DNA from 3 places in the Peribacillus sp. YIM B13482 genome. Region 1 is predicted to be linked to each of the others. Evidence: riboswitches for the same ligand, from Rfam matches in the RefSeq annotation. Region 1 holds a riboswitch; each other region holds the start of a gene.
What was found. A riboswitch is a leader RNA that binds a small molecule or an ion and turns the genes downstream of it on or off. The one in region 1 is predicted to bind glycine.

Region 1 (11,145 bases):
TCTAAGCTCATCGGTTTCTTTATCCGTTGATCCGATCAGGAACGGGAAACTGCCTTTTTCTTTAGCAAGTTCCACGGATGCCTTATAAGCTGTAGTCGCAATCGTTTCAAACACCTTGTCAACCAGAATATTTCCTTCTTCAGATCCGTATTCCGTTTCACAGTAGATCAACAGGTCATGCAGACCCATTACACCAAGTCCAACCCGTCGCTCGCCCAGTGCCTGTTTTTTGTTTTCATCCAAGAAATAAGGAGTTGCGTCAATGACATTGTCCTGCATACGCACACCGACTTCGACGGTCTGCTTAAGTTTCTCGAAATTAACGGTTTTGCTATCTTTATCAGCCATTTCAGCCAAATTGACAGCAGCAAGGTTACATACTGAATATGGGGCCAATGGCTGTTCGCCACATGGGTTCGTAGCTACGACCTGTTGACCGTAGGCTTTGGCGTTTGTCATTTCATTAGCATTATCGATAAAGAAAATACCTGGTTCTGCAGAGTATGTTGCACAAATGTTTATTAAGTTCCAAAGTTCTTTAGCTCGGATTTTACGGTAAACACGGACTTTGTGCCCCATTTCCTCCCATTTACGAACATCACCGACTTTATGCCATTCTTGATTATAAGTAGCCATTTCTTCGGCATCATAGCTTTCAACATCAGGAAAACGCAATTCGTATTCCGCATCTTGTTCTGCCGCTTCCATAAATTCCTTTGTCAAGCATATCGAGATGTTGGCGCCCGTAAGAAATTCAGAATTATGGACACTGTACGTTCCGCCTGTACGGATCTTTTCCTCTGCATCCCTAATGATTTTTTCGCTAAATCCACCTAGACCGGGAATTTCCTTATAGTTGATGATTCCTTGATACATAGCCGTTTCCTGTTCGGTGTGCGGCGTGAATTTCAATTTATCCGTTGCATATTTCTTGATTGCTTCATCTTTAGTGTTTTCCACTAGGTATCGAAGGATCCTTGGATTTTGCATTTTAGAAATGATGAATTCTGCAATATCCGGATGCCAATCAGCCAGCATGATCATTTGTGCACCTCGTCTGCTACCGCCCTGTTCAACAAGATGCGTCAATTTCGCGATATCATCAAGCCATGATACTGAACCAGAGGATTTTCCATTAACCCCTTTGGCCAAAGTGTTTCTTGGACGCAGTGTCGATCCGTTCGTACCCACTCCGCCTCCGCGGCTCATGATTTCCATCACTTGTTTCCTATGTTCTGAAATCCCCTCACGTGAATCCGGTACGAATGGCATCACATAGCAGTTGAAATAAGTAACATCCGTATTGGAACCCGCACCATATAATACGCGTCCTGCCGGAACAAAATTAAGGTTCTTTAGTTCTTCATAGAATTTATTGAACCATTCCGTTCTTTTTTCTTCCGTGGTTTCCACTGAAGCCAAGCCCGTTGCATTACGTTTCGCAATTTGTTCATAGTATATTTCAAGCGGCTTTTCGATAATATCCAGCGGACGGTTTACAATCCCCGTCTCCACTTCTTCCGGATTATCCAATACGCCACGGAATTCTTCATCCACCAATACTTTGGCTTTTTTCGTTTCCCAATCTATTTCAACGATGTAACCGAGACCCCTTGCCGGGAATTTCGGATCTTCCTTAATCGTCAACACTACGAAATCGCCTGCCGAGAGTGTGATTTTTTCAGTATCCTTAAAAGAATAGCGGTCAAGCATGACTAGACGGGACACGCCCTTATGCGCCATTTTCATATCAGCAGTTACAGGGTGAACCTGGGGAAATAAAGAAATATCCTTATTCAACCTTTCTAGATCAACCTTTAAAGCTTCTTTTATTACAACCGACATAATTCCCTCTCCTTTATATGTTTCAAGATCCGTTCTTGCTGCCGCAAATCTATATGTAGCCTTACATGTCCGTTTCGCTTAACAAGTACCCTAAATTTATCATAGCGAAACCCAAAAATCAACATATAGTGTCGCATTAAATATTTCAACTACTATATATTGTGTTTGTTTTGAATAACATTTAATTTTGTCAAACGATAAATCAATTAATATAGTTAGCAAAAGGGAGGAAAATGTCGATTTATAATAATTTTTCATCAGATTTCAATTAATTTGGACCTTGCTTTTTCCCCATGCCTTTTAGGGCTTATCCCTGCAAGGAATAGCTTATTTGGTCAAACAAATCTGAAAAAACTTTTTTATTATCCACTTTAATTATCCTGCTTTTTCTATCTCATGAAATTCCATTCATCGCTTTCATATTTGCTTTCTGCAATGGCCTTCACTTCCTGCAATTGCTTTTCAGTTAGGACGTATGGCTCTAACTCGATCGAAAGTCCTTCGGCAAAACCTTTTTCAAAAGCTTCTTTCGCTTCAGGGATGGTAACCTTTCTTCCGGCAATGTCATTTATGGCCACAGCTTTATTTTTTAAGCTTTTTTGCATTCTCTCCTTAACCCTGTCATTTGAGAATTTAAATACGCTAAAGAGCTTATCATCATCAAGTTCAAGCAAAATGGAACCGTGCTGAAGGATGACGCCCTTTTGCCTGGTTTGAGCGCTGCCAGCGACCTTCCTGCCCTCGACGACCAGTTCATACCAGCTTGGAGCATCAAAGCAGACGGAAGACCTGGGCGTTTTTAAAGCTGCTTTTTCCTGATCGGTTCTAGGCACGGCAAAATAAGCATCCAATCCCAGATTCCTGAACCCCATTAATATTCCTTCAGAAATGACACGATATGCTTCAGTAACGGTAGTTGGCATCCCCGGATAGGATTCTGGAACGATTACACTATAAGTCAATTCATGCTCGTGCAGTACCGCTCGTCCTCCTGTTGGTCTGCGAACAAAACCAAGGCCCTGCCTTTTGACCTCTTCCATATCGATTTCCGCTTCTGCCTTTTGAAAATAACCAATCGACAATGTCGCTGGGTCCCAACCGTAAAAGCGTATGATTGGCGGAATTTCCCCTTTGCTTTGCCAGTTTAGCAGTGCTTCGTCCAGCGCCATATTAAACGCCGGTGAACAATATCCAGAATCTATAAAACCCCATTTTTCTTTAGTCATCCTTACCCCTCGTTTCAATAGACTGTTTTTCAATACCCCACAAAAAACTCACATGTAGTAGTTTAACAGACTTTAACACTCTAAAAAAGAAAGTGCTATCAAGTCGATGAAGAATTTGATGAAAATTCTTTTTGATTATTGGGTAAAGCAATTATATAATAAAGATTGTCTGTATTCGTTAAGGTAGAAGGGAGTTTTTATGTTTGGAAATATTATATACACTGCTCATCATCTTAGGAGTGGTTATTGCGTATTCACTTTTTAATTGGTACCGCCAGCGTAAAATCGTTAAAACATTAACACAGGACGAATTTATCGCTAACTACAGAAAAGTGCAGCTAATCGATGTGCGGGAACCGAATGATTTCGATAATGGTCATATCTTAGGCGCAAGAAACATCCCTATGACGCAAATGAAAACCCGCTTGGTCGAAATTAGGCCGGACAAGCCTGTATATTTGTACGCTCAAAGCGAAATCATCAGCGGAAGAGCTGCAGCCATGCTATACAAAAAGGGCTACAGGGAACTTTTTCACTTAAAGGGCGGTTTCAAGATGTGGACCGGGAAAATCAAAGCAAAGAAATAAGACCCCATCTCCGCATGGGCTCTTTTAAATTAAAAAGCCTTCATATGCATCATGCGGGCTCTAGGAAAATGAAAGTTAACTGTTCGACTTTAATGAATTCTTACATAAACATGAAAAATCCCCGCCGGCAGGCAGGGATTTTTTTCGTGTAAGCTATCAGTCTATGCTTGATAACGCAGAATAGGTTTTCTTGCAGCAAGAGTTTCATCAAGCCGCTTAATAACGGTTGTATGCGGAGCTTCCTGAACGATTTCCGGGGTTTCTTCCGCTTCCTTGGCAATCTGGATCATTGCATCGATGAATGCATCCAGCGTTTCTTTTGACTCGGTTTCAGTCGGTTCTATCATCATTCCTTCTTCCACGTTCAACGGGAAGTAAATGGTTGGAGGATGATACCCGAAATCCAGCAATCTTTTTGCTATATCGAGGGTCCTTACCCCTAATTTCTTTTGCCTGCGTCCGCTTAATACGAATTCATGCTTACAATGACGATTATATGGTAAGTCAAAAAATGGTTCCAACCTACGCATCATATAATTGGCATTGATGACCGCATTCTCTGTGACGGCTTTAAGGCCATCAGGACCCATTGAACGAATGTACGTATAAGCTCTAACATTTATCCCGAAGTTCCCATAGTATGGTTTTACCCTGCCAATGGATTGCGGGCGATCATAATCAAGAACGAATTGCTCATCTTGTTTAACAACAAGCGGTTTAGGCAAGTAGGGAATCAAATCCGACTTTACCCCTACAGGGCCGGAACCCGGACCGCCGCCGCCATGCGGACCTGTGAATGTTTTATGGAGATTTAAGTGAACCACATCAAAGCCCATATCACCCGGGCGTGCTTTTGATAGGACTGCATTCAGATTGGCTCCGTCATAGTAAAGCTTCCCACCGGCATCATGGACAAGTTGTGCCATTTCCAAAATGTTCTCTTCAAACAATCCCAATGTATTGGGGTTCGTCAGCATCAAGGCCGCCGTATCCGGTCCGACAACACGCTTTAAATCTTCAAGGTCGACTAACCCATTTTCATCGGACTTCACTGTAATCGTTTCAAGTCCGGCAACAGTCGCAGATGCAGGATTCGTACCGTGTGCAGAATCAGGTACAATCACTTTCGTCCGTTCTGTATCGCCATTCGCTTCGTGAAAAGCGCGAATCATCATCAACCCTGTCCATTCACCGTGTGCACCTGCTGCAGGTTGTAATGTCACTAGATCCATCCCTGTGATTTCCGTTAAATGTTCCTGCAAATCAAATAATAGTTCCAAGGCTCCCTGGACTGTAGTCGGGTCTTGATATGGATGGATATGGGCGAAACCGTTAAAGCGTGCCACATTTTCATTTATTTTCGGATTATATTTCATCGTGCATGAACCCAGCGGATAAAAACCCGAATCCACCCCATGATTCCGTTTGGAAAGTGCTGTATAGTGACGCATGATATCCAGTTCGGACACCTCAGGAAGCTCTGCCTCTACTTCACGGATGTAGTCGGCAGGAAGAATTTCTTCGAGCGGAATAGTTGCAACATCCATTTCTGGCAGACTGTACCCGATTCGACCGGAAGTGCTGATTTCAAAAATGAGTGATTGATCTTGATTATTCATGTTGATCCCCCAATTCCTGCGCAAGTGCATCGATTTCTTCTTTTGTTCTAAGTTCCGTTACCGCAACCAGCATATGGTCTTTCAGCTCAGGATAAACCGTCCCTAAATCGAAGCCGCCAATCATCCCTTTTTCAAAAAGGTTTTTATTGATTTCTGAAAACGAAGCAGGCAGTTTAATGACAAATTCATTAAACGAAGGACCGTCGAACATCACTTCTATCCCTTTTGCCTTTATAGCTTTTTTCGCATAGTGCGCTTTTTGAATATTTTGCACGGCCATTTCTTTGACACCCTTTTTCCCAAGCGCCGTCATTGCAACAGAAGCTGCCAAGGCATTCAACGCTTGATTGGAACAAATGTTGGATGTGGCCTTATCACGGCGAATGTGCTGCTCACGAGCTTGAAGTGTCAACACAAACCCCCTTTTTCCATTTTCATCCACCGTTTGACCGACGAGCCGGCCCGGAACTTTCCGAACAAGTTTATTAGTAACGGCAAAATATCCACAATGAGGTCCCCCAAATGCCGCTGGAATGCCGAATGGCTGAGCATCTCCCGTTACGATATCTGCACCGAGTGAACCTGGGGGTGTCAAAGCCCCCAGTGCAAGCGGATTACTGGAAACGATAAACATGGACTTGACGCCATGAATGATTTCTTCCATTTCTTTCAATGGCTCTATCCGGCCAAAAAAATTCGGATATTGCACAATCACTCCTGCAATGTCATCTTTCATTAATTCCTTTAAAGCAGCCATGTCCGTCACACCGTCTTTATAAGGAATTTCAATCACTTCCACGCGTTGCCCTTTGGCATATGTCTTCACAACTTCTCTTGATTCAGGATGAACTGCTCCTGAAATGAGAATCTTCTTGCGCCGTGTCTGACCTGAAGCAAGCATGGCCGCCTCAGCCAGCGAAGTCCCGCCGTCATACATGGAGGAGTTAGCTACATCCATACCCGTCAATTCACAAATCATCGTTTGATATTCAAAGATGGCTTGCAGCTCACCCTGTGAAATTTCGGGCTGATAGGGAGTATAAGCCGTATAAAATTCAGAACGGGAAAGAACGTGATCGACGATGACCGGTGCATAATGGTCATAGACACCCGCACCAAGGAAGGAAGCATAATTTTTAAGATCCGCATTCTTGGCAGCAAGCCTTGATAATTCTTTCATTAATGCAGGTTCCGATTTAGCAGGCTTGATATCGTATTCTCCTTGAAAGCGAACACTTTCAGGGATATCATTGAAAAGTTCTTCAACAGCAGGTACCCCTATAACTTCCAGCATTTCTTGTTTATCTTGCTCTGTCATGGGTAAATAACGATGTTTCATCTAATGACCATTCCCCTCTATTTACGTGGTTTTTTATAAAAAGGTGTTTGTATTATAACGGCTTTCAAACGTTTGGAACGGATTTCCACTTCAATTTCCGCATCCAGCACCGAATATTCCTTATCGATAAGTACCAATCCTACGTTTTTCTTCAACGTTGGTGATTGGGTACCAGTCGTGACCTCCCCAATGACTTTGTCCCCGCTGTAGACCTTATACCCATGACGAGGAATGCCACGGTCAATCATTTCAATTCCCACAAGCTTCCGGGGTGCCCCTTTCTCCTTTTGTTCAGCAAGAACGGCTTTCCCGAAAAAATCGGCTTCCTTATCCACTTTTACCGCAAAACCAATCCCGGCTTCTATTGGAGTAATGTCCGCTGAAAGCTCCTGCCCATACAGCGGCAGTTTCGCTTCAAAACGCAGGGTATCACGAGCACCTAAACCAATCGGCTGTATCCCTTCTTCCTTTCCGGCATCCATTATCGCCTTCCAAAGGGCAGGGCCGTTTTCACTGTCGCTATATATTTCAAAACCATCTTCACCAGTATATCCAGTACGGGATACCAACGTGGAGATACCATTTATCATGACATTCTCCTTGAACTTGAAAAATCCAATTTCACTTAAGGCAGTATTTTCTGAAAGTTTTTGCAATATCTTCTCTGCAGATGGTCCTTGAAGTGCAAGCTGTATATAGTCACTCGATACATTCGTAATTTGGGCATCTTCCGTTAGATTAGCTTGCAGCCAATCGAAATCTTTTTCTGTATTCGCTGCATTGACCACGAGCAGATAGTCGTCTTCCGCCCTTTTATAAACGATGAGATCATCAACCGTCCCGCCGTTTTCATAACACATGGCCGAATATTGGGCACCGCCCGTTTGCAGCTTTGATATATCATTAGTCAGCATCTTCTGTAAAAAGGAAAGGCTCCCAGGACCCTTAACATCAACTTCCCCCATATGCGATACATCGAACAGACCCGCTTTTGTACGTACGGCTTCATGTTCGTCCTTTATACCCGAAAATTGGACAGGAAGTTCCCAGCCGCCAAAATCAATCGTTTTCCCTCCGTATTCACGATAAACCTCAAATAGTGGTGTTCTTTTTAAATTGGTCAAAAAATGACCCCCCTCAGATTTTTTAAAATTAAATTGGCTTCATTATCAAAGCTTTTTGACCTTACGCATCAGATATTCTGATTCATGATGTGAAAAAAGCACAAAAAAGGACAGAGAAAGCCCGTTTGAGCTTTTTCTCTGTCCTGAAACCTGAAAGTTTACCTATATAATAGGTTTTCCCCTTTGGTGGCCGTCCCAAACGGGCGGCGCTCTCCAGAGTTGCGTCCAATAAGAGTTCTTTTGCCTGAGAGATTCACTGCTAAGTTTGCTCCTTCGGCGCTACATCCGTAGTCTCTCCCCTTATCTTCACCCGCATATTATGGTCTACCAATGAAATTAAGCGAATAAGCCCCACCCATTAGTAAAACCTTTGAGCATCATAGAATGCATTCTCTGCCAAATCTCCAAAAACTCCAGAAAAACGTTTAAATGATCTCCTTCGGTAATCATGGATAAAGCAGGTACCTATAGCCCATACTAAGAAAACGCGAACTGCAAAATCGATACAAAAATTCTTTTTAGCGTTTGGAAATTGGAATTTTCTAAATATACTTATATCCTACCCTAAGAAACTTATCTCTGCAATATCTTTTGAAGAGAAATATTTTTCTTACTTCACATATGAAATGTTCGGTTTTTGACCTTATATTAAGGAATTTATGATTTAAGAGGGAGTTATTTCTATGAAAATCAATATATCCTTCAATTCTGAATGGAATGACGAGTTTTTACAAAAAGTGGAAAATGATGGTCCATGGGGAAATTGGGAGCTTTATAAGTTGGCGGTTAAAATGGAGGAAAATCTCATCATTCCTGATTTTGAAGGTTTACAGGCACCCAAGCACCTTCCTCAGTTAACCCCGCTTCCCCATCAATTGGAAGCTGCAAAGCAAGTGGTGGAAAAGATGAATGGAAAGGCCATTTTAGCAGATGAAGTAGGTCTCGGAAAAACAATTGAAGCCGGCTTGATCCTAAAGGAGTATATGATCAGAGGCCTTGTAAAGAAGGTATTGATCCTTGTACCAGCTTCCCTTGTAACACAATGGGCTTTTGAATTGAATACGAAGTTTCATATTCCGGCAGTCGTTCAGAGAAAAAGTTATGTATGGGACTCCTGTGATGTGGTCATTTCATCCATTGATACAGCGAAACGCGCTCCACATCGTGATATCATTTTCAATCAGGAATATGACTTCATCATCATTGATGAAGCTCATAAACTTAAAAATAATAAGACGAAGAACTATGAATTCGTCCAAAATCTGAAAAAGAAATTTTGTTTACTCCTGACAGCTACTCCCATTCAAAATAAAGTCGAGGAAATTTTTCACCTCGTTTCGTTATTAAAACCAGGCCACTTGGGAAATGCCTCACTCTTTTCGGAAAAATATAAAGGGAAAGGCCGGAACATAATTGAAGATGAACACCTAAAGGAATTGGTCAACACTGTGATGATTCGAAACCGGCGGGCCGATACTGGTATTGAATGGACAAAAAGGCATGTGGAAACCATCACCATTGAATTTTCTCCAACCGAGCAGGCATTGTACGATGCAGTTTCAAAATTCAAACCTATTTCTGATGGAACAAAAGGAAGCGCCTTTTCAGCTCTCACTCTCCAAAGAGAAGCCTGCAGCAGCAGAGAGGCGGTCTTTTATACTTTAAAAAACATGAAAGCCAAATACGACCAGCCTACCCCTGACTTTTTGGCAAAGCTTGATGATTTATTTACAAAAGTGAATGAAACGGTTCAGAATTCAAAAGCTGAAAAAGCTTTGGAACTGATCAAGAAAATTGATGACAAAGTGATTATCTTTACCGAATACCGAGCTACTCAGCTTTATCTACAATGGTACCTTCAACAGAATGGAATTTCTTCAGTCCCATTCCGAGGCGGATTTAAACGTGGAAAGAAAGACTGGATGCGAGAATTATTCCAAAAGAAAATTCAGGTATTAATTGCAACAGAAGCTGGCGGGGAAGGGATAAACCTTCAGTTCTGCCATCACTTGATTAATTTTGACCTGCCATGGAACCCCATGAGGCTTGAACAAAGAATTGGGCGGATTCACCGCCTTGGACAGGAAGAGGATGTCAGGATTTATAACTTTGCCACGAAAAATACTGTTGAAGAACATATTCTAAAGTTACTATACGAAAAAATTAATTTATTTGAAAAAGTAATTGGTGAATTGGATGATATTCTAACCAAACTGGATATTAACAACATTGAAGAATATTTAATTGATGTGGTCGGGGAGTCCAAAACAGAGGGCGAAATGAAAATCAAGATGGATAATTTTTCATCGATGATTCAATTCGCTCAATCCATGAAGGAAGGTGAGGTTCATGCAGCAACAGGAAATTCATGATTTTTTAATAACTTACTTTAAAGCCAATGAATGTGAAATATTGGATAATAAACCAACCCACCTTACAGTTCAACTAACGATAGAAATGGATAAAGAATTAATGAACCGGCCCTTTTATTGGCACTACCTGGAAAAAACGGGTGGCATTCCGAACCCAGCCCAGATGACTTTCATTACCGATCCGGAACAAGCCCCACCCGACCTAAAGGGAGAAATGATTCATTTTGGCTCCCCTCGGCTCCATCAGATTATTCAATCAACAAAAAAGCTGGCAGGGTATACTAGACTTTTTGAGGATACTCCTCCATTAATGGGCGGGAATAATCCATTGTTTCCATGGCTTACCCTGAATGTGAAAATATCCTACCAATGCGATCGTAAAAAAGATACTTTTATGTCCATCGGATTGAATTTAATTTCGGGCGAGATCATGGAAGGATTTCACCATCGGGTTTTACCAATTAAGGTCACCCCAAAAATACCGGATTACTCGTTTACGCTTTCACCGCTCATCATGCCGAAAAGTGGATTGGCAAGACTGGATACATACATTAGAACGAGTTTCGAGAATGATGACCATTCTTGGGCGGAAGAAGCCATGCTGCGCTGGCAGAATGACTTGAACTTATTGGAGCATTTTTACAAGGACATGGACGAAAAAAGTGAGAGTTATTTTACCGAAAAAGAAGCATTAAAAGCTCAATACGAACCGAATATCCGAATATCCATCATCAACGGAGGTTTGTTTTACCTTTCAGATAGGGCGTTGGGATAGTAAAAACGATACTTAAAAAAACAGATGTCCTAAGTTTAGGACATCTGTTTTATTTTTTGATATTTTTCCTTACGAACATCGACAAAGCAAAAGGGACAATGCCAAACCAATGGGATATACCATGATTTTTATCCTCTTTTCTATGACGGCGCTTTTCTTTTCGTTCTTTTTTGGTCAAATTAAAATACTCGACAAGCTGTTGCGTCAGATATTTAATATAAGCGTTTGTAGACATTTAAAATCACCCTATGCAAAGTA
Region 2 (11,145 bases), on a different contig from region 1:
CCTTTCCCGCAGGAGTCTCGCACTCGTTCCAATCAACTTTGTTTTAACAGTTAGATGGAACTCCTTTGATCTGACCCAATAAAGTTAGACATATTATTTAATAGCATATAAAATTCCGGAAAGGACATATGTCCCGCTGTTCGACTCCAGGTTCATCGTTGGAATGGAAGATTTTTTGGGGGAAATAACAAAAAATTCTCTGCCAAGACCAATCTTTAACAAGCAAAGGCCACTAATCAATTAGTGGCCTCGCTTGTTTACCATTAACTTGAATAATTAAAGACAAAATAAGTCTAATTCCTAGCAATCATTTTCGGAGAATTTAGCCGGCTAAAAATTAAGTGGTACCTTTTTATTTGTTATACTTATAAAAAGTTTCAATGACTGCCCTGGTTAATATCTCAATACCAGTGAAAATGGCTTCCTGATTGAATACCATGTTGGGATGGTGCAACCCTGGCTCTAAATTGCAGCCAACACCCAGCATCGTGGCTTTAATTGCAGGTCTTTCCTTTGTATAAAAATGAAAATCCTCACCGCCGGGAGTGATGATGGGCTTAACGAGCCCTTTAGCCCCCAAGGTTTTTTCTATTGCCTTCCCCATCAATCGTTCCGCTTCTTGATCAATGGATGCTGCATAAACTCTTTCTTTGTGCTTGAAGGTAATTTGACATTGATGGAAGATGGACATTTTCTTCAAAACATCGTCCACCTTCTCGATCAATTCGTCCATCGCTTCATTCGTTTGGGCGCGTAAGTCAAGACTGAACTTGGAGGACCCAGGTATAATATTTGCATTTTCCCCTCCTGCGGAAACCTGTGTCATTTTGACTGAATAAGATAATTGCGGGTTTAGCCGTATTCCTTTAAGCTGTTCAACGATGGCACTGATCACTTCAATGGCGTTTAAAGTCAAATGAGGCCTGGCACCATGTCCATCAAATCCGTGAATCTCACCAAACACTGTATCGGCTGACCCGTGAATGATGCCTGAAGCAGCTTGTCCATGCTTAATCTCATGAATAGGGCGCAAATGAAGACCAAAGAGAAAGTCAACATCATCCAATACCTGTTTTTCAATCATCTTTAAAGCACCCTCACCAACTTCTTCGGCAGGCTGAAAAATAAACTTTAACGTACCTGGAAGAATTGCCTTCATTTTTCTTAATAACAACAACACACCCAATACAATCGTCATGTGAGCATCATGCCCACATGAGTGGTTGGCACGTATTGTCCCATCCACCTCCTGAAGGAGAGCATCCATATCAGCCCTCAATCCGACCGTTAACTTATTTCGCCCTTCCTCTGGATACCATGTCCCCACGATTCCAGGGATATCCACAAAACTGGTCACTTTAAGATCGTTTTGTTTGAGGACCCTTGAAATATAAGATGTAGTCTCATATTCATTCCAGCTCACTTCAGGATTCTCATGAAGATGGTGGAAAATCTCCAAAACTTGAGGTTTTATTTCATTCAATAATTCCTTCATCAAACCACTCCTTTCTCTCAGGAAATACCAAGGGCCACTGCAACCATGAGTGCAATGCAAGCAATCAAAGTCCACCCGAGAACTAATTTCCAAATGAATTTAACCCATCGCTCATAGGGAATCCCAGCGATGGCCAAATATCCCATCAACGCTGATGACGTTGGAATGATGGAATTCGTAACCGAATCCCCATATTGGAAGGCAAGAACGGCAAGCTGTCTTTCCAAACCCAATATATCCGTAATGGGAACCATGATCGGCATTGTTGCGGCAGCCTGTCCGCTACCCGAAGAAATGAATAAATTCAGGATTGCTTGAGTGAAGAACATGCCTACCACATTCAACGTTTGCGGTAAGTGGCTTATCCCGGACGCCGCCATGAAGACCAATGAATCTATGATTTTCCCTTCTTCCAGCACTACTGTTATAGCCCTTGCAAAACCGACGATCAATGCCCCAAATGTTACTGCTTTGGCCCCATCGATAAATGAATCGAAAATTTTCCCAAGCTGAAGCCCCCCTACAAGCCCGCTAACGATGCCCATAATCAAAAAAGAAGCGGTAAGCTCGGTTAAAAACCAATCCCATTTGAACACACCATAAATGTTAAAAGCCAGCCCAAAGGTCATCGCTATGAAGACCAGCTTGTGTCGGCCCGTCAATTCGGGGAAATCGACCAAACCAGCCGTTTGTTTTTCTTTTAGTTCAATATCATAGATTACACTATTTTCAGGATTTCGCTTAACCTTATTCGCATACCGGCTAACATACCAAATGGCAAATGACAGTACAAAAATATAAATAACGAATCGAAAACCGATTCCAGAGAATAAAGGTACTTCAGCCAGTGATTGCGCCACCCCTACCGTAAATGGATTGAGCATGCCCCCGAAAAACCCACTGGCTGCACCAAGTGTAATCATGGCCGTTCCAGTAACTGCATCAAAGCCCATTGCCCTTGCTATAGCGATACCGATCGGTACAAAGATAATGGTCTCTTCTGCCATCCCCATGCTAAAACCGCCAATGGAAAAAAGCAGCATACTCAAAGGAATTAAAAGCTTTTCCCTCCCCGCAAGAGATCGGACCCCTTTGTATACCCCTGCTTCAATGGCCCCGGTAGTTCGTATGATTGCGAATACACCACTTACAAGAAAAATATAAAAAATAATTTGGGCTCCCTTTTCCAATCCCAATGGAATGGAGGTGAAAAGGTCAAAAAAGCTAACAGGGTCTTGTTCAATAGCATGATAGCTTCCATCAACTACAAGCATTCTCCCCGATTCTTCATCCTTAACCCGGTCGAATTCACCGGCCGGAATCACATATGAAGCAAGTCCTGCCAAGATGATTATGATGAAGATAAGTGTGTATGTATGCGGTACTTTTAACCAAGCTTTTTTCTTGACCGGCACAATATTTTTTTCGGTTTCCATCCATTCACCTCATCCTGTAAATCTTATAATTAAACCAGCTCTTTTTTTATGGTTAATTGCTCAAGAACCTCCTCGTTAATTACGATTCCAAGCCCAGGTTCCCTTGTAAGATGGACATACGGTATTTCATAATCAAGATTCCCAATATCGAGACTGAATAGCAGCGGACCAGTCAATTCAGTGCTGGTAATGTTTTTTCGTGAAATGGCTGTATGGTACCCTGCTGCAGACCCGATCGAGGATTCTACCATTGATCCGATTTGGCAGCTGATTCCTGCGACCTCTGCTGTCTTTGCCAATTGGATAGCCTGATAGATTCCGCCGCATTTCATTAGTTTAATATTGATTTTATCTACAGCTTTCTTTTTAATGATTTCCTGCAGATGGGTTCCGTTATGGATGCTTTCATCTGCCATTAGTGGTATCGTCGTTTTTTCCTTAAGCTCAGCAAGACCGTCAATATCCCCCATTCTAATCGGCTGTTCCAACCATGAAAGGTTAAATGGTTCCAGAGCCTTCACTGCCTGAAGTGCATTGGCATAGGTGCCCCATCCTTGATTCGCATCAACCCGAATTGGAACCTTCTTCCCGACTTTTTGTCGAACTGCAGCAATCCGATCTACATCTGATTCAATATCCCAGCCAACCTTAAGCTTTAAAGAACTATAACCTTGGTCGACAGCTTCCTGTGCTTTTTCAGCCATCATGCCCGGTTCGTCTATACTTAAAACCTTAGCGAAAGAGAGGGATTCATGGAACTTCCCACCTAATAAATCATAAATCGGCAATTTGGTGTATTTCCCCATCAGGTCATAGCAAGCTATATCAATGGCCGCTTTTGCCGAGGGATTTCCGCTGATGGCGGAATTCATGATATCGTGAATCATTTCCATATTAAATGGGTTTTCCTGCTTTACAGCAGGTAACAGGACATGCTTTAGTACTTCGAATGTCGAATAAAACGATTCCCCAGTTACATGTTCATCAGGCACTGCCTCCCCATATCCCACCAGCCCGTTATCGGCTATTAATTTTACGATAACAGAGGGCATATGCTTGTATGTTTCATAGGAAATGACAAATGGCTCTTTTAATGGCAAATGTGTGGCATGAATTTCACAACGTTCAATAAGCAAAATAAACCTCCCCTTTCACTGTCGCTATATGTCGTTAATAAAAACAATATATACCAATCTCCTTTTCCTGTAAAGTCTGAAAATTTAATTTTCGGTAAGTTTCTTGAATTTCTCCGCTGGTACATATAAGTTCCGAGGTCTTCCTTGCCCATATGGATGTTCCTCTCCAATTTTGCTGAGACAGCCGCCTTCAGTAAGTCTTTTAACGAATCTTTCTGCCGATCGTCTGGTACAACTCATGTATTCCTCTAGCTCTGCTGCTGAAAAAGCCCGAAAATGATTTATCGAAATAAACCGATGAATCAATTTTATATTTTTCGCACTCATTTTTAGTTCCCTGGCCAGTATTTGAATGGTTTCATCTTCATTTTTCAATTCCACTTGGTGATTCCCTTCAAATAATGGTCCCTGAAGTTTTTGATCTTCATCCACCAAGCATGCTACCGTTTTTCTTTTTAGGAATTTATCGGTAAAAAATAATGCTTGTGCCGAATGTTTTTCCGCCTCTTGAATCGTATATCCATATCCAATGCCAATTTGGAAGAAGGTTTTAAATTCTTGTTCCATTTGTCCGATGATTTCATCATAAATATCTGATTCAAACGCCTGCAATGCTCCGCGTGTAGTATAAATCAAATGTGGATTAAAGTATTCAAGAGAAACGCGAGCCTGTAATCTCTTACTCAATTTCTGTAAAAAATTTAAAAATAGATCACTTTCATTAAGCTTTTGTTGATAATCTTGAATGGAAATGACAGCAATCTGTGATTCTTCCGTTTTCCTCAGTTTCAGCAAAGATATAGCTCCTGTAAGACTTTCTATTAAGGTATGTTTGGGCTGAACCATAAATCTGGAAGGAATGGATAGCCTTTGAAGTTCCTGATAAACAGCATGAATGCTCGTTAGTGCGAAATGGGTTTTTCCTTCTTTATGCCTGTTGCTATGGAATTGAACGAATTCGGCAATATTTAGTGTCTGGGTGCCTTCTTCCCTTTTGTAAACCCACGGGTAATCCTTCACATAAAGGGATTTTACTACGACTTCCGATTCTTCCAATACCTTCATTAACTGGTTTTTATCCGGTAAATCGATTGAGATTTCATTTATAGTAACCTTTTCCGTATGAGAAATAGATAACAACGAAAGCGCAACTGTCAATTCATCAAAAGGGACATATATAGCTTCTATTAAATTTCTTTTAACTTGTTCGTATCCATAATAAAAAGGGATGGAACCTGAAAACAATACTAGATCAGTTTGTTTACCGGCATCTTCTATTAATAGACTGGTTTCTTCCGGCAGATCATATTGAAAGGAAATGAATTGTACCTCAGGAAACAAAGGAAAGTGGACAGATAAGGATTCCAAAAAATACTTTGAGCCTATTACACCGATTTTCATGTTGCTTCACCTCGAAAATGAAATTTTATTTTTATTATAACGGTAGAATCGTATTAGTAACTACAAATATTCACCAAAATCCTGCATCTGAGTTTAAGCCTGTTTCATCATCAAATTTCGGAAATGTCACCTTACGACAAACTAACATCGCCCATATTTGTTTTTTATTGTATCTTATTAATAGGGAATGGAGAATCATGTTGTATTACGTTCCCATGGAATTTATCCGGTTTTAATTTCGAATGACCAACTTTTAGTTTCACATTTAAAGTAACTAAATCACTGACAAAACGTTTTTTCTGAGAGGAGTTCAAGATGATCAAAGGTCTCTATGAAGCCCATTTACCAGTATCAGATATGCAAAGGTCGATTGATTTTTACCGCAAACTTGATTTAGAACTTGCCTATCAAAGCGAGAGGGTCGTTTTCTTCTGGCTTGAGAAAGGGAAAAGTTGGCTTGGTCTTTGGAAAACGAACCAAGTGGAAATTCCCTATCATCCTTCCATCCGTCATGTGGCATTACAAATTGATATAGGTGACATGCCATCGGCGAAAGATTGGCTGAAAAATAGAGGAATTGACATTCGGCCTTTCTTTAATTTTACTGAAGGACAGCAGCCTTTGGTTCTCGATAATAACCCGCAAGCCCATGCGGCCATTTATTTTGATGATCCAGACGGAAATGTACTTGAATTGATTGCTCCATTAAGGCTGGACTTTGAGGGAAGTTTTGGAGAGATGTCATTAGAAGATTGGTATAAACGATTCCCAATTTAAATGGAGAGATGATTCCAGTTGTTATTTTTGCAATTTAAGAATGGGACCCCCCATCCGGGTGTCCCATTGCTTCTGGGGAAGGATTCTTGTTCAAGGGCACAAATGCATTACGGGATATCATGCCCCATCGAGCTAGTTAAAATGTTAAACCATTGTTCTTTTTTCATACTTAGATTTAGTGAATCAATGGCGCTATCCAGTCGTTCTTTCTTACCGGAACCAACGATCGGAATGATTTTTGCAGGATGTCTCAACAGCCATGCATACATAACCTCATCTATTCCATTAGCACCGATTTCTTCTTTTACGATTTCTAACGTTTTTCTTAAGCGGACAGCCTTTTCGTTTGATTCTTCAAAGATGCTTCCTCCTGCGAGTGGTGACCATGCCATAGGAGCCACGCCCATTTCCTGACATAAGTTAATGGTTCCGTCTTCGAAGTTTTCAAGATTGTATGTAGAAAGTTCCAGTTGATTTGTTACTAGAGGATATTCAAGGTACGCTTGAAGCATATCCCATTGCGGTTTTTTGAAGTTCGATACCCCAAAGTTACGGACCTTTCCTGATTCTTTTAATTGATTAAACGCCTCAGCCGTTTCCGATGGGTCCATCAGGGGATCAGGACGATGGATAAGTAATAAATCAATATAATCCGTTTTAAGATTCATAAGGGATTGTTCAACAGACTTTATAATGTGAGTTTTATTAGTGTTATAATGGTGGCTTTTATGAGAAGGGCGGTTTTCTGATTGTATGACTATGCCACATTTCGTAACGATCTCCATTTTTTCGCGTAAAGATGGCTTTAATGAAAGGGCGTTCCCAAAAATCTCCTCACATGTGTAGCTACCATATATATCAGCGTGATCATATGTAGTGACCCCCCGATCCATTCCATGTTCAATAAGAGATAGGATTTCTTCGGTGGAAAATTTCCAATCTGCCAATCTCCACATACCGTGAACAATGCGTGAAAGACTTAGATCTTCAGTTAGATTGACTCTTTGCATGTTGTTTCTCCCCTTTTATATCATGATTGGGCTTGCTAATTAGGTGTTTGTCATGGCTTACCTATGTTGCGGTTTCTTTCCTTATTATCCTTCATAACATATTGGTTAATTCTGTGCTAGTATCCTTGGCTCCTGCAATGAATCTTAGTATAATTTAAAATTTCGAAGAATCCTAATCTTGAGTGACCCTCACATGCCACATTTTTAGAACGTTAGGTTCATGAACTTTAGATAAGTTATATATCGCCCCCTTGTGGATGCAGAATCCCACGTAAGATCCATAAGAAAAAGGCTGCCGTAGCAACCTCCTAATCGAATAATCAAGAATTCATTTCCATCTAGCTAGCATGAAATATCAAAATCCTTAGTTAGTTCTTTGAAGTTTTCTTGTGTAATTCAACGATTTCTATCGCTAAATCTTTTGTTGTCATGGAAGTCATCAAGTGATCTTGAGCATGGATAAGAGCATTGGAATTTCGAATACCTCACCACTCACTTCTTGTTGAATCAAACCGGTTTGGATTTTATGTGCAGCAAACTCATCTTCCGCTTCCTTTAATTTTTCTTGGGCATCGCTTGATTTACCCTGTTTTTGCAAGGCGATGGCTTCCATTGCACAACTGCGGGCATTTCCGCTATGGAGAATTAATTGAAATGTTAATTCAGATAGATCCTCTTTCGTTTTCGTCATATGAACACCCTCTTTTTTGTTCGCAAAAAAGGACAGAAAAGGGTAATGGCAACATTCCCTTCTCTGTCCTTTTACCTGAGAGATTTGTTCCAAGTTTTTTTTTGGAACTTGATCCTTCGGTGGCTGTGCATTGCACTCTCACACAATCGTCATCCGCTATATTTTTTTGAAACACTGTAAATATTTGTGACCGTAAATTATTTGCATAAGTGGTTTTTATGGTATCACTCTTTATTTATACATATTCAGAAAACTAAGAAATGATAAAACGAAGGAAAATCACTTTATATCAGCAAACGCCTTCAAATTTAATAGACTAATGCTTTTTTATGAAGTTCAGCTCTTGCTGATCGCTGATTGTATCCTGGTTTTTCTCTTTTTCTTTTAAAACATAACTAAGCAAGTCTAATGAGAGACGTGCTGCCACTTGTCCAGTTATTCCCGCATGATCGTAAGGAGGAGCTACTTCTACCATATCAAAACCGATTACTTCTCCTCTTTTTGCAATTCCATGGAGTATTTCGTTGACTTCATCATAAAGCAGGCCTCCAGGAGAAGGCGTGCCTGTCGCAGGGGCGATCGATGGATCGAGGCCATCAATGTCCATGGTAATATAATATTTTTCACCTGCTGGAATAAGTTCCAGCACCTGTTCAAATCCCATCTTTCTCATTTGACGTGGAGACAAGATGACACTTCCGTATTCTCTGGAAGCATCGACATCTTCTTTTTTACTGCTGCTGATTCCACGAATGCCCAATTGGAAAATCTTTTGAACATGATTCATTTCAGATAAGCGGCGGATGCAGCTTCCATGTCCAACCCGCATTCCTGAACGGTGATCTGCCCAGTCTAAATGCGCATCAATCTGGATCACATGAAATGGCCCGAGTTCTCCCAAGCCCCTTCCTACTGGTATTGTAATGGAATGATCTCCACCTAAAACAACCGGCATTGCACCTTTTGAAACGATTTTTCGAATGGCTTCTTCCGTATTATCATGGGATTGCATCATATCCCCATGTACCATGTCTACATCGCCGCAATCAACTACTTTCCATTTCGGGCCAAGATACATGATATCATTTTCAATATCATAGGCGCCATCTAACCCGAAACTATATAATGTAGAGCCTTCACGAATTCCTCTTGGACCCATTCTTGCTCCTGACTTCCATTGTGTTCCCATATCATTTGGAACTCCAATGACAGCTACATCTGCATCTAACTGGTCTAGATCAGGACATACGGGATATTTCCCGAAAGTACAGATTCCGGTAAAAGGTAAATTAAGATGTTGTTTTTTATTATTCGACATGAACTTTGCCTCCCACTTGTATTACGTTCTCCTAATGTCTCCTAATGTTCTCCTAATATATATGCAAGCTTCATGCCAACCTATAAAACTAGACAAAACGGAATTGTGTTGTCAATAATGACTACCAGGAACCGACACAGATTTCTTTCTGTTCCAGGCCATCTTTAGATATAATATTTGAAATAATGGTAATTCAAAAAAATGCTTCCTCTATTAAAAAAAGTCAAAAATTTCTCGATGTAAGCACTCTCTTTTACTCAATTATCTTTACTTCTCCATTTTTAATGATCAAACCACTTGGTTGGCTCCACTTCTAAATTAATGTTGATTTGTTTTACCTCACTAAACTCATCTAAACCAAAAGTTCCTAATCCGCGGCCAATTCCGCTCTGCTTATAGCCTCCCCACGGGGCTTCATTGTAGGCTAAATTATAGGCATTAATCCATGTAATTCCGGCTCTTATTTTCTTAATCACTCTTAAAGCCTTTGCACCGTCTTGGGAAAATACACCTGCTGCGAGGCCATATGGGGTATCATTGGCAAGCTGGATGGCTTCCGCTTCATCTTTAAACTTTTGTACAGTCAGTACTGGCCCAAATATTTCTTCCTGAACAATTCTCATGTCCGGTTTGGTATTAACAAATATTGTCGGCTCAACAAAATAGCCCTTTTCAAGCCCATTGCTTGTTATACGCTTGCCGCCGCAGGCTAATGTCGCCCCTTCTTCTATGCCATGTTGAATATATTGGAGTACCTCATTCATATGTGCTTCACTGACAAGGGCACCCATTTCTGTAGAAGGATGATCACCAGGACCGACTTGGATCTTTTTCGCTTTCTCTATCAGTCTATTGATAAACTTGTCGTGAATGCTCTCTTCAAGCAGCAAACGCGATCCTGCATTACAAACTTGACCTGCATTTACAAAAATCCCATATAAAGCATAATCCACTGCTGTCTCAAAGTCTGCGTCGGCGAAAACGATGTTAGGCGACTTGCCGCCTAGTTCGAGGGCAATGTTCTTAATATTTCCAGCAGCTGTTTTCATGATGCTTCTCCCCGTTGAGGTGCTGCCAGTGAATGAAACCATATCGACTTTATCGCTTTCCGCTATTTCATTTCCTACGGTTCCCCCACCGCCCATCACGAGATTGGCAACGCCATCTGGAATGCCAACTTCTTTGATAATCTCGAACAATTTGGTAGTGGTAACCGGAGTTATCCCGGCTGGTTTAAACACGACCGCATTTCCTGCAGCAAGTGCAGGGGCTATTTTCCAAGCTCCCGTCAGTAAAGGAAAATTCCACGGAGCGATCAGTCCACATACCCCTACCGGCTCTCGAACAACCATAGCCTGTACAGGACCAGAAACAGGATACGTTTGGCCATCCGGTTTTGTGACTAAACCGGCATAGTAGCGAAAACAATCCGCTGCGTCAGCAATGTCAAACTCTGACTCTTTAAGAGGTTTTCCGGTATTGGCTGTTTCAAGTTGGCTAAGCTCAGATACATTTTCTTCAATCTTCTCCGCTATTTTATATAAATAGGAAGCCCGTTCCGAAGCCGGTAAGTCCGACCAAATCCCAGAATCAAATGCTAGTCGTGCTGCATCAATAGCCATCTTGGCATCTTCTGCATTTCCATTGGGAGCCTCTGCAATGATCTTGCCGTTTGCCGGATTTACAATATTTTTCTTCTGTTTACTTGAAGAATCCATCCACTCACCGTTTATAAACATTTTCAACTTATGCAATTTGAAAAACCTCCAGTTCGTTATTCTTACTTTATAGCAATCTCATATCCATAAATAGCTAATTATGTACCCGCAGCAAGTGGGCATACGCATGTTTTCTGTAAACCATGGCGGCCGCCCAATTAAA
Region 3 (11,145 bases), on a different contig from region 1:
TTTTACTAGCTTATCATTCTCTATCTTGTTATGATTTATATACCTTTTTAAATCTTCGGAAAATATCGAAAGTTCGGTGTGAAAATGAATCTGATTACAAAAGATTTACTGATTAACTTTTTAATTATCCTTTTTCCGCTCTTTTTATTGCAAATGAGCTATCTAGTAAAGTACGTGTACCGTTTAGATGCATTAAAAGGATCGTTCTTAACCATTTTTCCTATTCTTTCACTTGTTCTATGCATGCTATTCCCAGTGGTCATAGAAGAGGATTTTGTTTGGGATCTTCGATGGATCCCTTTTCTTTTAGGCGGTTTATATGGAGGCTATAGGTTAGGTATCATATTAATAGTCATCACTCTTTTTATCCGTTATATAACAGGGGGGGAAAATGGATTTTATGTATCATGCATCTCTTTTCCGCTAATGGGAGTTTCCCTGTTTTTTATATCTAAATACTATTTAAAAATGTCTGTCAGTAAAAAAATCCTCATCGGCATATCCTTAATCTTTATTGTTCACATTCTCACACAGTTTATTTCAACACAAATATTTGAACTTACTATTGGCATTAGTCTTTGGAAACAATATTTTACCATCCAAGTCATAGGAATCGTTGTTGTAATTTTATTATGGGAAGTCATCCTGACTAATTTTCAGGTTCTCGAGAAATTAGTGAAAGCAGAAAAATTGGAAATCGTTAGTCATCTGGCTGCAAGCATATCTCATGAAGTCAGAAACCCCCTTACAGTTACTAGGGGATATATACAAATGTTAAGCGAAGACGTTTCTTCACATACAAAGGTCCAGTATGCAAATATTGCGCTGAATGAATTAGATCGGGCCACGGATGTCATTAATGATTATTTGACATTTGCTGCCGTAAGCCCTGAAAACAAGGAACGATTAAGGGTATCCGAGGAAATTCAGCATGTCGTCAACCGCATAAAACCCTTGGCTAACGATAATGGAGCTGGATTGAAGTTGTCCTTATTTGAAGAAGAAGCATATTATATAATGGGGGAAAAGAAGAAATTTCAACAGTGCCTGTTCAATATATTAAAGAATGGCTTAGAATCGATGCAAGATGATGGCGAAATATACATACATTTAATTCCCGACGCAACCAACATCCAAATTATGATTCAAGATCAAGGAATTGGAATGACAAAGGAACAAATATACCGTCTAGGTGAGCCTTACTTTACGACAAAAAATAAAGGAACGGGATTAGGCCTAATGGTTTCATATAGCGTCATCAAAAGCATGGATGGAACGATACATGTGTCAAGTGTTCAAGGGAAAGGTACATGTTTCTCCATTAATCTGCCCATTCATAGATTTGAGCCTATTTGAGTATAGTGTAAATTGACGGTTTTATTCTCATACATTACAATTTATTTAATTGCCAATTATTATGAAATATTCAATGATGCATTTGATACCTAAGGGAGATGATTGAATGAAATCGCTTACAGACGGACAAATCATTTGGGAACCGACAAAAGAACAAATCGAGGACACGGTATTGACTCAATATGTGAAATGGTTAAAAGAAAAGAAAGGTTTATCATTTCATGATTATCATGAATTATGGAAATGGTCGGTTGATGAACTGGAGGAATTTTGGGCTTCAATTTGGGATTATTGTGATGTAAAAGCCGCCAGGAAATATGACAGGGTTTTAGCGGAGCAAGCCATGCCAGGTGCGAAATGGTTCGAAGGGGCAAGGCTTAATTATGCTGAAAATGCATTATTGAATGCTCAAGAAGAAAAAACGGCGATTTTTTTTCGTTCCGAACATATCAGGCAGCAAGAGATTAGCTGGAAAGAGCTGAAAGAAAAAGTGGCTTCTGTCGCCCATTCATTAAGGGAACTTGGTGTGAAACCGGGTGACCGTGTTGTTGCCTATATGCCAAATATACCTGAAGCGGTCATAGCTTTCTTGGCAACAGTAAGTATAGGTGCCATTTGGTCCAGTTGTTCTCCTGACTTTGGTGCAAGAAGCGTCATTGATCGTTTCAAACAGATTGAACCGGTTTTATTACTGGCAGTTGATGGGTATCAGTACAACGGAAAAGTATATGATAAAACATCCGTTGTTTCACAGCTTAAACAGGAATTGGGCACTGTCAAGCATACCGTGTTGGTTCCTTACATAGAAAAAAAGGTTGTGGAAGTGAATCTGGCAAATACAATCCCTTGGGATGACCTATTAAAAGAAACGGCGGAATTATCTTTTGAAAGTGTTCCGTTCAATCATCCGCTTTGGATTCTCTATTCATCAGGTACAACCGGAATGCCAAAACCAATTGTACAAGGGCATGGCGGTATATTATTGGAGCATTTTAAATCAACAAGATTGCATCAAGGCATGACTTCCGAGGATACGGTATTCTGGTTTACGACGACAGGCTGGATGATGTGGAATCTACTAATGGGAGGTTTGCTTAATGAAGGGACGATTGTTCTTTATGACGGCAGCCCTGCCTTTCCGAATATGGATGCCCTTTGGGAATTGGCAGAAGACACAGGCATGACTTTCTTTGGAACAAGTGCACCTTTCCTTACGAATTCCATGAAGTTAGGAATCAAGCCAATGGGAAGATATGATTTAACAAAATTGAAGGCTCTTTTTTCAACTGGGGCTCCATTGTCAGGTGACGGTTACAAATGGGTGTATGAGAATGTCAAGAAAGATATATGGCTCAGTTCATCTAGTGGCGGAACCGATGTTTGTGCCGGATTTGTAGGTGGTGTTCCAACATTACCTGTAAGAATCGGGGAGATACAAGGAAGGGCATTAGGTGTTCGTGCAGAAGCCTTTGATGAACAAGGTCAATCATTGATTAATGAAGTCGGTGAATTGGTCATTACTAAACCGATGCCGTCCATGCCGCTTTACTTCTGGAATGATCAAGACGGGTCAAGATATTACGAGAGTTATTTCGATACGTATCCTGGAATATGGAAACATGGAGATTGGATAAAAATCGACGACAAGGGCAGCTGCGTCATTTATGGACGTTCCGACTCGACCATTAACCGTTCTGGTGTACGGATGGGGACTAGCGATATCTACCGCGTCGTCGAAGCGATCGATGAAGTTATGGAAAGCCTTGTCATTGATAGAGAAGTGCTTGGCCGCGGTTCTTCCTTGCTGCTGTTCGTCGTCCTTAAGCCTGGTAAAATCCTGGATGCAGCATTGACAGCGAAAATCAATGAACAAATCCGAGGACATGTGTCCCCTCGTTTTATCCCAGACCAGATCCATGTCGTTGAACAAATACCTAAAACCTTGAACGGAAAGAAAATGGAAGTACCGATACGCAAAGTGTTGCTAGGTTTCGAGTTTGATAAAGTGGTGAATGCAGACTCCATGGGAAATCCAGAATCGCTTCAGTTTTTCAAAGAATTAGCTCTCGAGTTGAATGAGAAAAAAATATTCTGACATCCCAGGCGGAGCAAAAAGCTCCGTCTTTTTTATAAGACTTTATGAGTTTATTCTCATAAGGTCTTTTTTTGTTTCTGGAGGTGATAAATTTCTAAATATAAAAGGAAAGAGCAAGTTCAGCATATAGAAATTGCTAGAGATATTGCTGAAAGTTTCCATCATAACTATGGGGGAACATTCTTATTACTAGAGTACAAAATACAAGAAGAGACTGCTGTATTACCTGGATTAGATGGTCGGAAAATGAGTAAAAGTTATTATAATATAATTCCATCCATTGAAGAGCCAAAAAGTTACAAAAACTCATAAATAAAATCAAAACTGATTCATTACCACCAGAAACACCAAAAGATCCCGTTACATCTATTATATTCACATCTTATACTGAAACTGAAAAGATGAAAGAGCAAAATTTACAAGGAATTGGCTGAGGTGAAGCCAAAAAGGAATTGTTTAATGTAATAAATAGATTTATTGAAGTATCGCGCGAGAAATATAATGAATTAATGTCTTCTCCAAAAACTCTGGATAAAAATTTAAAAGAATGAACAGATAAAGCAAAAGAAATTAGTGTACCATTCTTAAAAGACATTAGAAGTAAGATTGGTATCAGGTGAGAGATTTGACCTATAAGGTATTTTGGACAAATGTACTAAACTAGCGGTAGCTTTTCTTTATAAGGGGAAAGCTTATAAAAAGGCAGGTTAGTGAAACTTCCCTGAGTAATTGATAAACTTAAAACACATTTGACACTAAAGTTTACTCATTATGGAGAGCAGGGATAGATCATCTTCACTTTTATTTATTTGGAAGAAGAACACTGGAATAATCAAATTTACCTTAGAGATATTTCAGATGCTTTTAAAAAAAACTATTATCAATTAAAGGTTAAATTATCTAAAACATTTATTCTTGACATATGATCTTATCCTGAAAAAAAGACAAGTTGGTCGTGGATTTTATTCATTCCAATCAGGTATGTTATCACTTGGTTATTAGTAGCCGTGCTTGCGATGATTCGTGTTGGAGAGTAAAAATTACAAAAGGTATGGCCAAATCACTAATGATTTGTAGTATCTTGATTACGACAGTAGGTGTGGCGGTGATGAGCTTAACCTTCTTACATGATCTTACCCAGACAATTGTCGCCTTCATTGGATATGCGCTATTTGGACTTGGAATTTAATATTATCTATTATCTTTTTGGTGCCAAAAGATGCCGGTAAAACATCTAATGCTTCTAAAAAATCACCGCTGGTAGTAACCGGAACCCTATTGCAGAATAATTAGCAGTTGGAAATGTAAAACGCTACATATAGTGGCGTTTTCAAAAAATAATGAAGGAATGAAGAGATTATGAGAAGTGAATTAATGGAAATTCTAGAATCCCGTAAAGAAGAAATGATAAAAATTCGTAGGCACCTACACGAAAATCCTGAGCTTTCTTTTAAAGAAGAAAAGACAGCTCAATATATTATTGATTTTTAAAAAGAAAAGGACGTAGAAGTTCAATCTAATGTAGGTAATGGATACGGAGTTATCGTGACCATTAAAGGTGGAAAGCCTGGAAAAAACATAGGTCTTCGAGCTGATTTTGATGCACTTCCAATCGTTGAAGAAACGAATATAGCCTTTAAATCAAAAAATGAAGGCGTTATGCATGCGTGTGGTCATGATGGACATACTGCCTACTTATTAGTCTTAGCCGATTGCCTCATTCAATTAAAAGATGAAATTCCAGGTACAATCAAAATTATTCATCAGCATGCGGAGGAAGTTCCGCCAGGCGGGGCAAAGAGTATTGTAGAATCCAGGGTGCTTGACGATTTAGATAATATATTTGGCATCCATCTGCTGCCAATGGACGAAGCAGGAGTTGTTGGTTATTATGCTGGATATTCTTTTAACGGCAGGGCTTATTTGAAATTAAAAGTTCAAGGTAGAGGTGGACATGGTTCCTCACCACATCTAGCGAATGATGCCATTGTCGCTGGTGCTCATTTTGTTACCGCTGCTCAAACGATTATTAGCCGTCGATTAAGTCCTTTTGATATTGGTGTGATTACGATTGGATCTTTTGATGGAAAAGGAACATTTAATATAATTAAAGACAGCGTAGAGCTTGAAGGCGATATTCGTTATATGACTGTTGAAACAAGAGATAAAATTGAAAAAGAAGTTAAACGTCTTGTAAAAGGACTTGAAGAAGAATTTGGTGTAACATGTGATCTAACTTATACGAATGACTATCCACCTTTATATAATGATCCTGAATTAACAGGAAAGGTTGCCGAGTCACTTAAGAATGCAAATGATAAAGATATTAAAGAAGTAAAGGAATTTCCAGCAATGCCGCCATCTGAAGACTTTGCTTACTATGCTGAAAAAATTCCTTCCTGCTTCTTTTACATTGCTTGTACACCTAAAGGAGTAGAAAAACCTTATTTTAATCATAATCCTAAATTTGATATCGATGAAGATGCCCTTCTCGTGGCAGCAAAAGCAGTAGGATATGTTGTTTGTGGTTATTATGAGTTAGATTAGGAAAAAGAATAGAATATTTGTAAGACGTGGTACAGATGATGACATGCTTTGCTGTATTAGATAATTCTATTGATAATAAGCAACTGATACCGAGAAAGGCTAAAGAATGGGTTGTAGCTGATAGTCGGATCTCCGTGTGAAGGGAAACTTTCATGCATGGTGAAGGGAGGGGCTAACTGGAAAAGGCAATGATAACTTCGAATTTTCACCTATTTTTATGAATGGGAATACAAATAAATCATCCCCTTTTATAAAAGAATGCTTCAATTGAATTTCTATAAGGGCGTGTTTTGATAAATCTAAACACGCCCTTATAATCTGTTATTTTATCAGGGTAAGGTATAGATTTGATCATACTTTATAGACATGTTTTAAAAGGTGCCTGCTAACCAAATTAAAGTCCCAGTTTGACGCTGGTAAACAGTAATGGAAAATCGTTTTGTTAACACGTCAAGTATTGTAGAATAATCATTTACCTTTGGGTTTTTTGGCCGAAAAGATAGATGTGGTTCAATACCAAAAGTTATAGTTTCAGCTCTTAAATACTTGGTCTTTTCTTTTTAATCTGGACAAAACTGTAAACTATACTACTTAGGAGTATTCATTAACTCCCTTTCATGAAATTCCAAATAAAGGATTCTCAAATCTCCTTTTTTGTATTTGGTTCGAATACATAATGATTTAACAAAGAAAGTGAAAATAAATACGTGATGATAAATATAAACCTTATTGATCTAAATTATGTTATTCTATTTCTGTTTACAACAGTCCGTCTGCAAAACTGAAATGGGGGTAAGAGGTAAATGGATAAGGAAAAGGAAATCAAACTAAAGAAACCAAAGAAGTCGTGGGTATGGGTTCTAGCAATTATCATCATTGCTAATATAGCAGGTGGTGGGGACAAAGAGGAAGTTGCAAAAGAGAAAGCTTCTGCAACTACTGCTGAACTTAGGGAGGAAGCTTCTAACCAATCTTTACTGCTGCAAGCATTCTCGCGTGTCGCGAATTTTCTCTTTTTCCATACATCAATTATGTTAAAACTATAGACTTATGTAATTTCCTATCTTAAAAATTTAGCCTTATAGTCAATCGGAAAAATGCAAAAATGTTTCGCTTATACATAAGCTTGTTAGGATTCCTTGCGAATAGAAAAGCAGCTAATAAGTTTGATTTTTCGCAGCTAATAACTTCTAAATTATATACTGTTCATAAAGTTGAAAATTGTCTGTGGTGAAATTTCAGAAAATAAAGTTTTTTCAGATAACCATTGAAATGTCCATTAAAAACCGATAGTATACAACTATTAAAACAACTTTATATCAGCGGATGATGATTGTGGGAGAGACTAAACATTGTTTAGCACCGAAGGAGCAAACCCTAAAAAGCAGGGGACTAATCTCTCAGGTAAAAGGACTACAATAGGACGCGTCTCTGAAGAGAGCCATAGGCCACCGAAGGAGTTAAACTCTCAGGTAAAAGGACAGAGGAAGATAGGAAAATCCCTATCTTTCCTCTGTCCTTTTTTTACTAGGAAAGATAAAAAGAAAGGAGGTGCATTAATGATAAATGAGTCTATCTTTTGATTTGTACAATTAACGCTATATTTTCAAAAAGGATGGTAGATCTATTTCACTATATCTAGTACCTATCCAAGAAAGCGCTTACAGTGGTGGACAGTTTCCCAGTACGCTAATAATTCACACTCATTGAAAGACAGACTCTTTATTGGGGAAAAATCCAAGTATCCTATAAAAGTAGAAAGTGGGAATTCGTATGCAGGAACAAAAGTTAGATAGAGGGCTAAAAAACAGGCACGTACAACTCATCGCTATTGGTGGGGCAATCGGAACGGGATTATTTCTTGGAGCAGGAAAATCTATTCATTTAGCCGGGCCATCCATTTTAATTGCTTACATGATTACAGGCGTCATTTGCTTTTTAATCATGCGCGCACTTGGAGAACTACTCTTATCTAATTTGCACTATCATTCCTTTGTCGACTTTGTAAGAGACTATTTAGGTAATATGGCTGCATTTGTAACCGGCTGGACCTACTGGTTTTGCTGGATTTCAATCGCAATGGCCGACTTAACAGCAGTTGGTCTTTATACTCAATACTGGTTTCCCTCTGTACCACAGTGGATGCCAGGATTAATTGCACTTGTCATTCTGCTATTTATGAATCTTGCAACGGTAAAACTATTTGGCGAAATGGAGTTCTGGTTCGCATTAATTAAAGTCATAGCTATTCTAGCACTAATTGTTATCGGTATTTTCATGATTATTAAAGGCTTTTCCACTGATTCAGGCGCAGCAAGTTTCACGAATCTATGGAGTCACGAAGGTATCTTCCCAAATGGAATAAATGGTTTTATCCTCTCATTCCAGATGGTAGTGTTTGCGTTTGTTGGCATTGAACTTGTAGGACTAACAGCAGGTGAAACAGAGGATCCAGAAAAAGTTATCCCCAAAGCGATCAATAATATTCCTATTCGGATTATAATTTTCTACATTGGCGCACTTATTGTCATTATGAGTGTTTATCCGTGGAACGCAATCATCCCAATGGAAAGCCCATTCGTCCAAGTATTTTTGGCCGTAGGTATCGCTGGAGCTGCTGGTATCATCAATTTTGTCGTCTTAACATCGGCGGCTTCGGCATGTAACAGTGCAATCTTCAGTACAAGCCGGATGGTATACTCACTTGCCAAAGATAAAAATGCACCTGTACCGTTTGCAAAACTTAATGACCGTAAAGTACCTTCCAATGCATTGGTCTTTTCAACGGTTGTCATTTTAATTTCCGTTGTTTTGAATTATTTAATGCCTGAAGGAGTATTTACCTTGATTACAAGTATCTCTACAGTATGTTTCATTTTTATTTGGGGAATTACAGTCATCAGCCATTTGAAATATCGTAAAACAAGACCAGATCTAGTGAAAATGAACAAATTTAAATTACCACTTTATCCATTTTCCAATTACTTGATCCTTGCTTTCCTAGCGTTCGTCCTTGTTGTTCTTGCACTTGCGAACGATACTCGTGTTGCCTTAATCGTAACTCCTGTTTGGTTTATTATGCTGATTGCGATTTATAAGATGCGCAAAACGAAGGTAGATCAGGCGAATCAGAGAGAGGCAGCGGGGAATTAAGTGGCAAGAAACCCTTTGATCCCATTAACGATGTTTGTCCAGATAGCTGCCGCTCCATATTTTCCAACTCGGTGGGTAAAAAACTGCCCGTTATAAAAAGCTTAAGATATCTGGATGATCATATTAAAATTCAAAAAAATATCTTAGAATATTATTGTTAGCGCTTTCAAAAATGCTTGACATAATTATTATCAACAACTATTCTAAATGTACCAATTGAATAAGCGGATGACAGTTGTGGGAGAGTGCAAAGCGACAAGCCACCGAAGGAGCAAGTTCCAAAAAGACCCTTGGAACAAATCTCTCAGGTAGATGGAACCACAAATGGACGCACCTCTGGAGAGCGCGTATAAACATTTACGCCACCAAAGGGGAAAGGCTCTATTAAAAATGGAGCTAAACTCTCAGGTAAAAGGACAGAGAAGGGTAGAGAACGCTACGACCCTTTTCTGTCCTTTTTTGCGTGCAAAAAAGGGTGTAAAGCATACTGTTATTAACAGTTTTCATAGAAAAGTAGGCCTGTAGGGGGAAAGAAACTTAAGTGTTTAGTACCATATTGAAATTAATTGAGCGAAAATTCAGAATTAGGTAAAAACGTTGAGGAGGAAAATAAAATGAGTTTACAACAAAATGATTTAACCATTTTTGAAGCCATTGAGAAGGAAGGACAACGTCAACATCAAACACTGGAATTGATTGCATCAGAAAACTTTGTTAGCCCTGATGTATTAGAGGCCATGGGAAGCGTGATGACAAATAAATATGCAGAAGGTTATCCAGGAAAGCGCTATTATGGTGGATGTGAATTTGTCGATGTGGCAGAACAAGCAGCTCTTGAGCGATTAACAAAGCTTTTCGGTGCCAAATATGCAAATGTTCAGCCTCACTCAGGTGCACAAGCCAATTTCGCAGTTTTTTTCGCACTGCTTCAGCCTGGTGATAAGGTGATGGGGATGAACCTTTCACATGGTGGCCACTTAACTCATGGAAGTCCAGTCAGCGTTTCAGGAAAATGGTTTGAAGTTGTGTCTTATGGAGTTAGAGAAGATACTCAGCTAATTGATTATGATGAGTTGGAAGCTATTGCAAAGAAAGAACAACCTAAATTGATTATTGCTGGGACAAGTGCCTATCCAAGAACGATTAATTTTGCACGATTTAGAGAAATTGCCGATCAAGTTGGTGCAAAACTTATGGTGGATATGGCTCATATAGCCGGGCTGGTAGCTACTGGTCTTCATCCATCCCCAATCCCATATGCAGATGTTATTACAAGTACAACTCATAAAACATTAAGAGGACCACGGGGGGGGATCATTTTAACGAACGATGAAGTAATAAGCAAAGCGATTAATAAATCCGTATTCCCGGGAATTCAAGGCGGTCCACTAATGCATATCATTGCAGCAAAAGCAGTTGCTTTCAACGAGGCTTTACAACCAAGCTTTAAGGATTATGCGAAACAAGTCATTGAAAATGCTACAACACTTGGCGAAACATTAAAAAATGAAGGTGCAGCCCTTGTTTCTGGCGGAACAGATAATCATATTGTCCTTTTGGATTTACGTCCGTGGAATTTAACAGGAAAAGAAGCAGAGAAGTTATTGGAAGACGCGGGCATTACCGTTAATAAAAATACGATTCCCTATGATCCAGAAAAGCCATTTGTTACTAGCGGTATCCGAATGGGGACAGCAGCTTTAACAACTCGAGGCATGAAGAAGGAAGAGATGGTGAAAATTGGCGAAGTGATTGCAACGGTTCTAAAAAGTAAAGGGAATAAAGCCGTTATTGAGAAAGCAAGAGTAACAACTAAAGAGATTTGTGGTGTTTATCCGTTATTTCAAGAGCCAACGACTGTGTGAAGAAAGGGGCAGCAATTATGCCTTTGCTGAAACCTGAGCAACGGCCATGGCAGCGAGATATGTCTTTTGGAATCATGGCAATGAAAGAAACCGGTAACAGGTGAAAGAACATCTATTTTACAAAAAATC

Region 2: it holds a riboswitch for glycine, as region 1 does, so the genes downstream of both, ACFX4L_RS16565 (PTS sugar transporter subunit IIA) here and gcvT (glycine cleavage system aminomethyltransferase GcvT) in region 1, are expected to answer to the same signal.
Region 3: it holds a riboswitch for glycine, as region 1 does, so the genes downstream of both, ACFX4L_RS17975 (amino acid permease) here and gcvT (glycine cleavage system aminomethyltransferase GcvT) in region 1, are expected to answer to the same signal.

The regions. Positions count from the first base shown of each region.
Region 1 covers NZ_JBHZPF010000003.1:11,929-23,073, reverse strand. The annotation lists gene ACFX4L_RS03035 (vitamin B12-dependent ribonucleotide reductase) at 1-1,845, opposite strand, end outside; gene ACFX4L_RS03030 (lipoate--protein ligase family protein) at 2,235-3,071, opposite strand; gene ACFX4L_RS03025 (rhodanese-like domain-containing protein) at 3,275-3,658, shown strand; gene gcvPB (aminomethyl-transferring glycine dehydrogenase subunit GcvPB) at 3,820-5,277, opposite strand; gene gcvPA (aminomethyl-transferring glycine dehydrogenase subunit GcvPA) at 5,270-6,616, opposite strand; gene gcvT (glycine cleavage system aminomethyltransferase GcvT) at 6,634-7,740, opposite strand; glycine riboswitch at 7,877-7,959, opposite strand; glycine riboswitch at 7,963-8,050, opposite strand; gene ACFX4L_RS03005 (DEAD/DEAH box helicase) at 8,424-10,112, shown strand; gene ACFX4L_RS03000 (YqhG family protein) at 10,090-10,887, shown strand; gene ACFX4L_RS02995 (YqzE family protein) at 10,937-11,122, opposite strand.
Region 2 covers NZ_JBHZPF010000035.1:26,897-38,041, forward strand. The annotation lists gene ACFX4L_RS16535 (M20 peptidase aminoacylase family protein) at 353-1,495, opposite strand; gene ACFX4L_RS16540 (YfcC family protein) at 1,513-2,931, opposite strand; gene ACFX4L_RS16545 (mandelate racemase/muconate lactonizing enzyme family protein) at 2,961-4,067, opposite strand; gene ACFX4L_RS16550 (MarR family transcriptional regulator) at 4,152-5,468, opposite strand; gene ACFX4L_RS16555 (VOC family protein) at 5,784-6,245, shown strand; gene ACFX4L_RS16560 (aldo/keto reductase) at 6,353-7,255, opposite strand; partial or broken gene ACFX4L_RS16565 (PTS sugar transporter subunit IIA) at 7,624-7,946, opposite strand; glycine riboswitch at 8,000-8,098, opposite strand; gene speB (agmatinase) at 8,263-9,264, opposite strand; gene ACFX4L_RS16575 (aldehyde dehydrogenase family protein) at 9,546-11,018, opposite strand.
Region 3 covers NZ_JBHZPF010000041.1:14,167-25,311, forward strand. The annotation lists gene ACFX4L_RS17950 (ATP-binding protein) at 85-1,356, shown strand; gene ACFX4L_RS17955 (acetoacetate--CoA ligase) at 1,463-3,451, shown strand; gene ACFX4L_RS17960 (hypothetical protein) at 3,596-3,763, shown strand; partial or broken gene ACFX4L_RS17965 (amidohydrolase) at 4,811-5,998, shown strand; gene ACFX4L_RS17970 (hypothetical protein) at 6,802-7,044, shown strand; glycine riboswitch at 7,325-7,424, shown strand; glycine riboswitch at 7,428-7,484, shown strand; gene ACFX4L_RS17975 (amino acid permease) at 7,772-9,151, shown strand; glycine riboswitch at 9,478-9,581, shown strand; gene glyA (serine hydroxymethyltransferase) at 9,766-11,016, shown strand.